Regions from separate parts of the Alteromonas sp. Cnat3-28 genome, predicted to be linked through region 2. Evidence: predicted binding sites of a transcription regulator. Region 2 holds the regulator's gene; the other holds the start of a gene.

Region 1 (4,281 bases), on a different contig from region 2:
TCGTGATAGGGCGAATGATATTCATGTTCGCTACTCGTGTTGTAATTATTCGGCGTTTACAACGGCAGCAACGGCGCGTTCAAAACGTGCAAGACCTTCTTTGATGTCTTCATCAGGAATAACCAGTGAAGGTGCAAAACGAATAACGTTCATGCCAGCAACAAGACACATAAGGTTCTCTTTCGTTGCAGCCATCATGAAGTCACGTGCACGGCCTTGGTATTTCTCATTTAACGCACAACCTAACAGCATGCCTTGACCACGTACTTCTTCAAATACGTTGTACTTTTCATTGATAGCGCCTAGTAGTTCACGGAATAGGGCTTCTTTCTTAAGTACACCTTCAAGCACTTCTGGCTGGTTCACGATATCTAACGCTTTTTCCGCAACAGCACAGGCTAGTGGGTTACCACCGTAAGTACTACCGTGGGTACCTGGCTTAAGGTGTGCAGCGATGTCTGCTGTGGTAAGCATGGCGCCAATTGGGAAGCCGCCACCAAGAGATTTAGCGGTTGTTAGGATATCAGGTGTTACGCCAAGACCCATGTAGGCATAAAGGTGACCAGTACGACCAACACCCGACTGAACTTCGTCAAAAATAAGTAATGCGTTGTGCTTGTCACAAAGTTCGCGAACGCCTTTTACGAAATCTACATCAGGTGGAATAATACCGCCTTCACCCTGAAGCGGTTCCATCATTACCGCGCAGGTTTTGTCAGAAATTAGCGCTTCAAAGGCAGCTAAATCGTTGTAGTCACAGTGGTCAACAGCGCCTGGCTTAGGACCAAAACCGTCAGAGTAAGCAGCTTGACCACCTACTGTTACGGTAAAGAAGGTACGGCCGTGGAAACCTTTGTTGAAAGCGATGATTTGGTTTTTGTCTTCACCGTGCTTGTCCAGCGCCCAGCGACGAGCTAGCTTCAATGCTGCTTCGTTCGCTTCTGCGCCTGAGTTTGCGAAGTAAACTCTATCTGAAAACGTTGCGTCATTTAGCTTTTTAGCTAAACGAAGGGCTGGCTCGTTAGTGAAAACGTTGCTTAAGTGCCAAAGCTTTCTGCCTTGTTCATTAAGAGCTTTCACAAGCTCTGGGTGACAGTGACCTAAAACGTTAACTGCAATACCGCCTGCAAAGTCGATGTACTCAGCTCCATCTTGATCCCATACGCGTGAACCTTCACCTCGAACAGGTACCATACCTGCTGGGTTATAGTTAGGAACCATTACATCATCAAATGTAGCGCGAGTTACGTTCATCTTTGTTACCTCTGCGTTGGGCGCCAATCACACCGTGTGATTTGGCCTATCGAATCTATGAGCACATTTTAGTACTACTTTGGTCGATAAGCGTTAATTGGGCGCGTAAAAACTAATCGGATTTGTTCAACAGTATGCCATTTTTTTTAACATTTGTCTTCTATGCAAAGGGCTGCAGCCCTTTATTTATAAGGACTGTGGCTTAATTTGCAGGAAAAGTGAATAACTATTAACTACTGGGCTATATCAATTAGTAATAATCAATTTTTGCGCTGAGAAAAGGGCTGCATACGGGTTTTAATGTACTGTGAAGCAATAAGAAAGGGGAGATAGGACTGGAAGCCTTACCTGTTTAATGTCGCTAAAAACGGGCAAGGCATTGAGCAAGCGTCAATAATTTGGGGCATCATGCACATGAAATGAAAAAGGTGCATAACGAGTGCATGAATATCCACTAAAAAATTAATGATTCTCTTCGTTTTTCACCAAAGGAAGGGTGAAAATATCAATGGTTTTGAGTTTTTCGAGTGCACCTGCAGGGTAGCGTTGCTCCATGAAAAGCGGCTTTACTTCTTTCATTTCAACAAGCTTTAACTGATGTAACATCCGAACTTGTGTGTAGGTTCGGGCTTGATGAAGTACCTTACTGAGTGTTTTAGGCTGTGCAGGTACTTTATCGGCACACGCTCGCATCGGTTCTGCAATAGGCAAGCGCATTAAATGCATCCACTCCAGAATATCCGCGCTGATTGCATCTGCGAATTCTTGCTGTAGAGCAATAAGGTGGTTGGCTGAAGGAGCCACTTTGAGTAGCGCTTCATGTCGCTTTTGCTCTTTGTCTTTCTGGCATTCTTGCAACAGGTGTAGCTGAATTTTATCGAACAGTTTGAAGTAAAGTCTTGTTACGACACAACGCCCCAAATTACTAAGCATCGCAAGGGTATAAGCCTGGTTTTTGTTTAGATCCGTAAGCGCTGCAAGGCGTTTCGCCGTTATGGCAACGCCAGTCGTATAAGGCGTAAGCTTTTGTTTAATTAGCGGGTAAGGGTCGGTAATCTGAGGCATAGCACGCTTTAAGATGAGCGACGGTATCAATGTGCGTAGGTTTTCAATACCCAAAAAGCTCAATGCTGTGCGCAGTGTCTCTACAACAATGATACGCCCACGGGAGTCTTTGCGTCTAAATTGTGGAGTATTCACCACAACGATCAGTTCATCATAAAGCCATGGCATGGTTGCGGCAATTGGCTCTAGTTTCGAAACCGAGCATGCTTTCACGGAAAGTGCATCAAGAAGCTCGCCGATGTTTTCGGGCAAGTTAAGTACGTTTTGAACGAGTTCGTCGGTATAGCCTAGCTGCTCTGTTAATTCACCTAGAAGGATCTCGTGAAGATGGTGACTCACTGATTCAAGGTATGACGCTTCGGTTTTCTCTTGAAGGCGCTTGTTTTCAATCGCCACTTTTTCAACGTGCAGTAGCAGCCTGCGCGCATCACCTTGCTCCGATTGCTCGAAGCTTACCTCTCCCACCTTGCGCCTTCCTAGCATTTCCAGCACTCGCTCTGGGGATATGATCATATTTTCAAAACGATCATCTATCGTGGGCGGTGTGGTTGCCCCCATTGTCATATTAAAAGCACTCCTGCTCATAACTTTTTGGTGAACGGCAATATTATCGTACATCAGGGGCCTTTATTACTTTCGCTACGGTAATGATGAAAATGGTAGCTACTGCTTGAAAGCAAGCCTTATTTACCCTGCAACTGTTGATATTGCGTGTGCGATGCTTCGTAAAATCTTTATTCAGCGCATTGGCTAAAACGAATTATGAAAAGTTAAACGAAAAATCAGTGAATTGCGAGTAATTCTGGCCTTCAAGCGTAACCTTTTACACTATAGAAGCGTATCGGCATCAAACTCGTATACTTAAATTGATTTAAACTGAAGAAACGCATCCAGTACGCTATGACCGTGTTCGGTAAGTAGTGACTCGGGGTGGTACTGCACGCCCCAAATAGGGTGATGATTATGGGAAATTGCCATGATTTCCTTTGTGCCCTTTGCGGTTTCACACCATGCATCAACACTCAGTGAGGCAGGTAGCGATGCGGGATCTAAAACCAATGAGTGGTAGCGCGTCACGTTAAATGGGTTAGGTAAGCCTTTGAACAGGCCACTGTTGCGGTGTGTTAGGGGTGAAACTTTTCCATGCTTAATCTCTTGTGCACCTACTACCTTGGCACCAAACACTTGACCTATAGCTTGATGACCCAGGCATACACCTAAAATAGGTATCTTGCCTGCAAAATGTTCAATCGCAGATAAGCTGATGCCCGCTTCGTTAGGCGTGCATGGTCCCGGTGAAATAACTAACTGTGAAGGCGCTAAGCGAGATATGTCGTCTAAGGTCAGTGCGTTATTTCGCACCACTTCAACGTCGACGCTGAGCTCAGTGAAATACCGAGCGAGGTTATGAGTGAACGAATCGAAGTTATCAATTAACAGCAACACAGCAGTGCTAGTCCTTGGTATTTCTAAGTTGCGAAGGTTTTAGCCATGAAGGATTAAATGAACCCTTCATGGCGTGTAGCAAGATGTTGGAATTCGGCTGTTATGGCTTTGGAATAAAGCCGACTGCTTTGTATACTTTAGCCAAAGTTTCAGCCCCTCGCGCTGACGCTTTCTCAGCACCCTGACGCATTACGTCGTCAAGATATGCTCTGTCTGCGCGAATTTCAGCATAGCGGGCCTGAATGGGTTCAAGTAGAGCAACCACAGCGTCTGCAACATCACCTTTAAGGTGGCCATACATTTTGTCAGTATATTCAGGCTCAAGCTCTTTAATTGATTTACCCGTCGCAAGTGAAAGTAGGGTCAGTAAGTTAGACACGCCTGGTTTTTCAGTTGGGTTAAAGTAGATATTAGCTTGCTCGTCAGAGTCGGTCACGGCACGTTTGATTTTCTTGGCTAACTTCTTAGGATCTTCTAATAAGCCGATGAAGTTATTCGGGTTGTTGTCAGACTTAG
Region 2 (4,281 bases):
ACAAAGACGCAACAAAAAGACTGGATACGTAAGGTCGTTACAGGCTTTCTACTCTAGAGTAATGAGGACTTATAAAATCGCATCTTGATGTAAAGACTGGGAAGGCACTTAAAATGTAGGCTCTCCACCGCAGGGATGCGGCGGCGAAGCCTACATGGACGTATTAACGGCGGGCCTACGTTTTGATTGCCTTTTCAGGCTAGCCCGCCAATAGCGCTATTAGCCGTTTACGAAGTCAACGCCTAGCTTGATGTCGCCACGTAGGCCTTCAAGCATGTCGTTTTTCGCTTTTTCTTCGAATGCGCTTAGCTCGCCGTATGGCAAGATTTCTTCAACACCATTTGCGCCTAGGCGAACTGGGTGTGCAAAGAATGCTGCGTCGTCGCTGTCGTCAGTTTGTACATAAGTGTACTCAACCACGTTCTCGCCTTGCATTGCTGCAACTAGAGATAGACAGAAGCGTGCTGCTGCTTGACCCATTGATAGGGTTGCAGAACCGCCGCCCGCTTTAGCTTCAACAACTTCAGTACCCGCGTTTTGGATACGAGTAGTTAGGCTAGCAACTTCTTCGTCTGTGAACTCTACGCCTTCAACTTGTGAAAGTAGAGGAAGGATAGTTGTACCAGAGTGACCACCGATTACCGGTACGTGCACAGAAGATACGTCTACACCTTTAAGTTCAGCAACAAACGTTTCAGCACGGATAACGTCTAGTGTCGTTACACCAAAAAGCTTGTTCTTGTCATAAACGCCTTTTGCTTTAAGCGTTTCAGCTGCAATAGCAACAGTAGTGTTAACTGGGTTAGTGATGATACCAACACACGCGTTCGGGCAGTTATCAGCTACACCTTCAATTAGGTTTTTAACAATGCCGGCGTTGATGTTGAATAGATCAGAACGATCCATACCTGGCTTACGAGGCATACCCGCTGGAATTAGAACAACGTCTGCTCCAGTTAGTGCATCAGCTAGGTCATCTTTACCGTGACCGGTTACTTTTACCGCAGTGGGGATGTGGCTCAAATCAACGGCAACACCAGGAACAACTGGCGCTACGTCGTAAAGCGCTAAATCTGAACCTGCTGGCAATTGTGTTTTCAACAACAAAGACAGCGCCTGACCAATACCACCGGCAGCACCTAACACGGCTACTTTCATACCATTTCTCCTATGGGATTACTTCACGTATTTAAACGGAACGTCACACTAATGCAACGCGGGGGAAAACTCAATCACCGGATCGTCTTATTAACGTTATTTATGGCGATTTTATCTCGATATTCATTATCATGAATGATTATGCAAAGAAATTGCGCAAAGTCTACCTGTACGGCACAATATACGCATACTAAATATAATTCCTAACGATAACCCTCAAAAAAGAAAAGAGCGCTAATGGCAAACGCAAAACAAGAGCTACTCATCAAAGCTTTTAAAGAAATTCTTAAAGCAGAAAGTTACGGTTCACAGGGCGAAATTGTTGATGCATTAAAAGCACAAGGCTTCGACAACATCAGCCAATCTAAAATCTCTAGAATGCTAAGCAAATTCGGCGCGGTACGCACGCGAAATGCCCGAGGTGACATGGTGTATTGCTTGCCTCCAGAGCTAGGTATGCCTACGGCTAAAAGCCCTCTTAAACAGCTGGTACTGGATATCGTTCACAACAACGTAATGGTAATCATTAGAACCAGCCCTGGTGCTGCACAGCTTATTGCGCGCTTGCTTGACTCATTAAGTAAGAAAGACGGAGTTTTGGGCACCATAGCAGGTGACGACACTATTTTCATCGCGCCAGCGGATGTGTCTAGAATCGAAGAACTAAGACAGCGTGTTGAAGACCTGTTTGAGAACGTTTAGGTAGCCACGCTATTAAAACGGTGCCCTCTCATTGAGGGCACTATATATTCTGCTGTTCGCTGACGCTAACTCAATAGCTTAATCAGCGCATCGGCTGCTGGTCGTGATGACGGCGGATTCTGTCCCGTCACCAGTAACCCGTCGGTACACACTTTTACAGCAAAATTGTCGGCGCTCTCATACTTACCGCCTTTTTTAACCAGTTCATCTTCAACCAGATAAGGCACTACGTCTGTAAGTTCCATTGCAGCTTCTTCACTGTTTGAAAATCCGGTAACAGATTTTCCCTCTACCAGGTATTTGCCATCAGGCGTTTTAACGTCCTTAAGCACAATTGGCGCGTGACATACTGCCCCAACGGGTTTATTAGCTGCGATAGTGTCTTCGATTAGTTTTATCGAGTGCACATTGTCAGAAAGGTCCCACAACGGACCGTGTCCCCCTGGATAGAACACCGCGTCAAACTCTTCAGCTCTCACATCTTCAAGCGGAATAGTCGACGCTATAGCGCTACGCGCCAGCTCATCTTTCGTATATCGCATAGCGTCATCGGTCATTGCATCGTCAGCCAGACTATTGGGATCGATAGGCACTTGCCCTCCCATGGGTGACGCCAAAGTTATCGTATATCCTTGGTCTTTAAATGCGTAGTACGGCGCAGCAAACTCTTCCAACCACATGCCTGTCTTTTTGCCGGTATCACCCATAATTTCGTGAGATGTCATTACCATTAGCATACGTTTTGACATAAGCCCTCCTTGCGAGCATTTAAAAATTTGTCGTCAATTACTTCGGCTAATGTACGTAGTTAGATCATTAAAAAAGCGGAGGATCGTTTGATTGCATGATTGTGAGATTAATGGCGGGCATAAAAAAGTGCCACTTCCTGTTAAGGAGAGTGGCACCTAACACTACAATAGGTTCACACCATTGGATTAGAAGCTGTACTTAACACCAACTCGGATTTGCCATAATGATTGCTCATTAAAGAATCCATTTTGATTAGTGTTACCTTCAAAGAACTCGTTGTACGTATATGTACCATCGCTATTTAGCGATGCATCAAGTACAGGAGCTGAAACGAATGGACCAATTTTACGAACGCCCCAATCATCATTTAAGAAGTTACCAACGTTCTTAAGGATGAAGTATGCACTTGCGCGATGACCTTTCATGAAACCAGGAAGTTGCTGGTCAATACGGAAGTCAACTCGAGAATACCATTCAGCATTTTCAGAGTTACGCTCAAGGATTTCGCCGCGAGCAAAACCACCTTCATCGATGAATGAGTTGAATGCACCTAAGTCGAAGCCTTCTGCATACGTCACGTTTGGATCATCAACTTCTGGGATGTAAAGAAGTGCATTGTTTGTTCTAAACTGCGCGTCGCCGATCGTGATACCGTCAAAGGTGTACGAGAATGGACGACCTTGCTGGCGAGATCCGAATAGCGAGAAGCTTGTTTTGTAACCGTCAACAATTTCAGTCGAATAACGCAAGTTAAACGTAAAGCGATGTGGCACTTCGTAGTTCGAAGTTGCGATACCAGGGTTTAACGGGTCTGATGAAGCAAAGTTAGTAAAGTTCGAGAACGCTACTGAACTTGCCATTGGTGTAACGTCTTCAGAGCGGTTGTATGCATAACCGAATGAAGCATCTAAACCAAAGTCATATTCTTTTTGAACAGCAAAAGAGATAGTGGTCGACTTGCCATCTTCACGAGCATTGGTAAGTACTAAGTCACTCTTACGGAAGTTACGGAAAACAGCGTCACCATCGTCATTAGTTCCAACTTGAATATAGTCGTAGATAGGTCGACCGTCAGCTGCAAAAGTAACGTTTTCTGTGTCCCAACCAACATTTATGATTTGTGCACTATCTTGCTTCTTGTTGTGAAGAATATCTGCTTGGAATACATAATCGCTGTCTGTTACCCAAGTGAAACCAAGATTGAACTTCCATTCGCTAGGAATCTCAAAATCAGGGTCTACGGCATTCGTTGAAGGCTCATTACCCAAAGATGGATCTGCATCAGCAACTTCATCAAACATCTCTTGAAGTGGTGAGTAAATTAGGCGACCACCATTAACCAGCGGAACCGTGTTACCGTTCTCATCGAACAACTCAAAATCACTGCGATAAGTATCAATATTTGTAATACCGTCGTTAGAGAAAGAGTTTGATAGCCAAACGTTAGGGTTACCACCAGAGTATAGGCCTACACCACCACGTACTTCCATATTGTCATTCAATGTATAGTTGAAGCCAAAGCGAGGCTGCAATAAATCAATTCCATCGAATGTTGAAGTGTTGTCATAACCATAGCGTTGAGCAAATACTTCATTGCGCTTAGGCTTGTCATCACTGCTGTATTTGTCATAACGAAGACCGAACAACAAAGTTAGGTCATCAAGGATCCAC

What was found. Region 2 encodes ArgR, which controls arginine synthesis, uptake and breakdown. Its sites were predicted from a motif close to ANTGAATANNTATTCANT; they were not measured.
Region 1: a site for ArgR is predicted at 1,472-1,489, ahead of MHM87_RS12135 (aspartate aminotransferase family protein). Genes of this name have one in related genera too.

What each region holds. Positions count from the first base shown of each region.
Region 1 covers NZ_JAKREY010000010.1:127,414-131,694, reverse strand. Annotated here, with positions in the region: gene astA (arginine N-succinyltransferase) at 1-25, opposite strand, end outside; gene MHM87_RS12135 (aspartate aminotransferase family protein) at 46-1,254, opposite strand; gene MHM87_RS12130 (HDOD domain-containing protein) at 1,717-2,883, opposite strand; gene MHM87_RS12125 (aminodeoxychorismate/anthranilate synthase component II) at 3,181-3,765, opposite strand; gene trpS (tryptophan--tRNA ligase) at 3,866-4,281, opposite strand, start outside.
Region 2 covers NZ_JAKREY010000018.1:42,880-47,160, reverse strand. Annotated here, with positions in the region: gene mdh (malate dehydrogenase) at 220-1,158, opposite strand; gene argR (transcriptional regulator ArgR) at 1,396-1,860, shown strand; gene MHM87_RS16065 (type 1 glutamine amidotransferase domain-containing protein) at 1,926-2,609, opposite strand; gene MHM87_RS16060 (TonB-dependent receptor) at 2,796-4,281, opposite strand, start outside.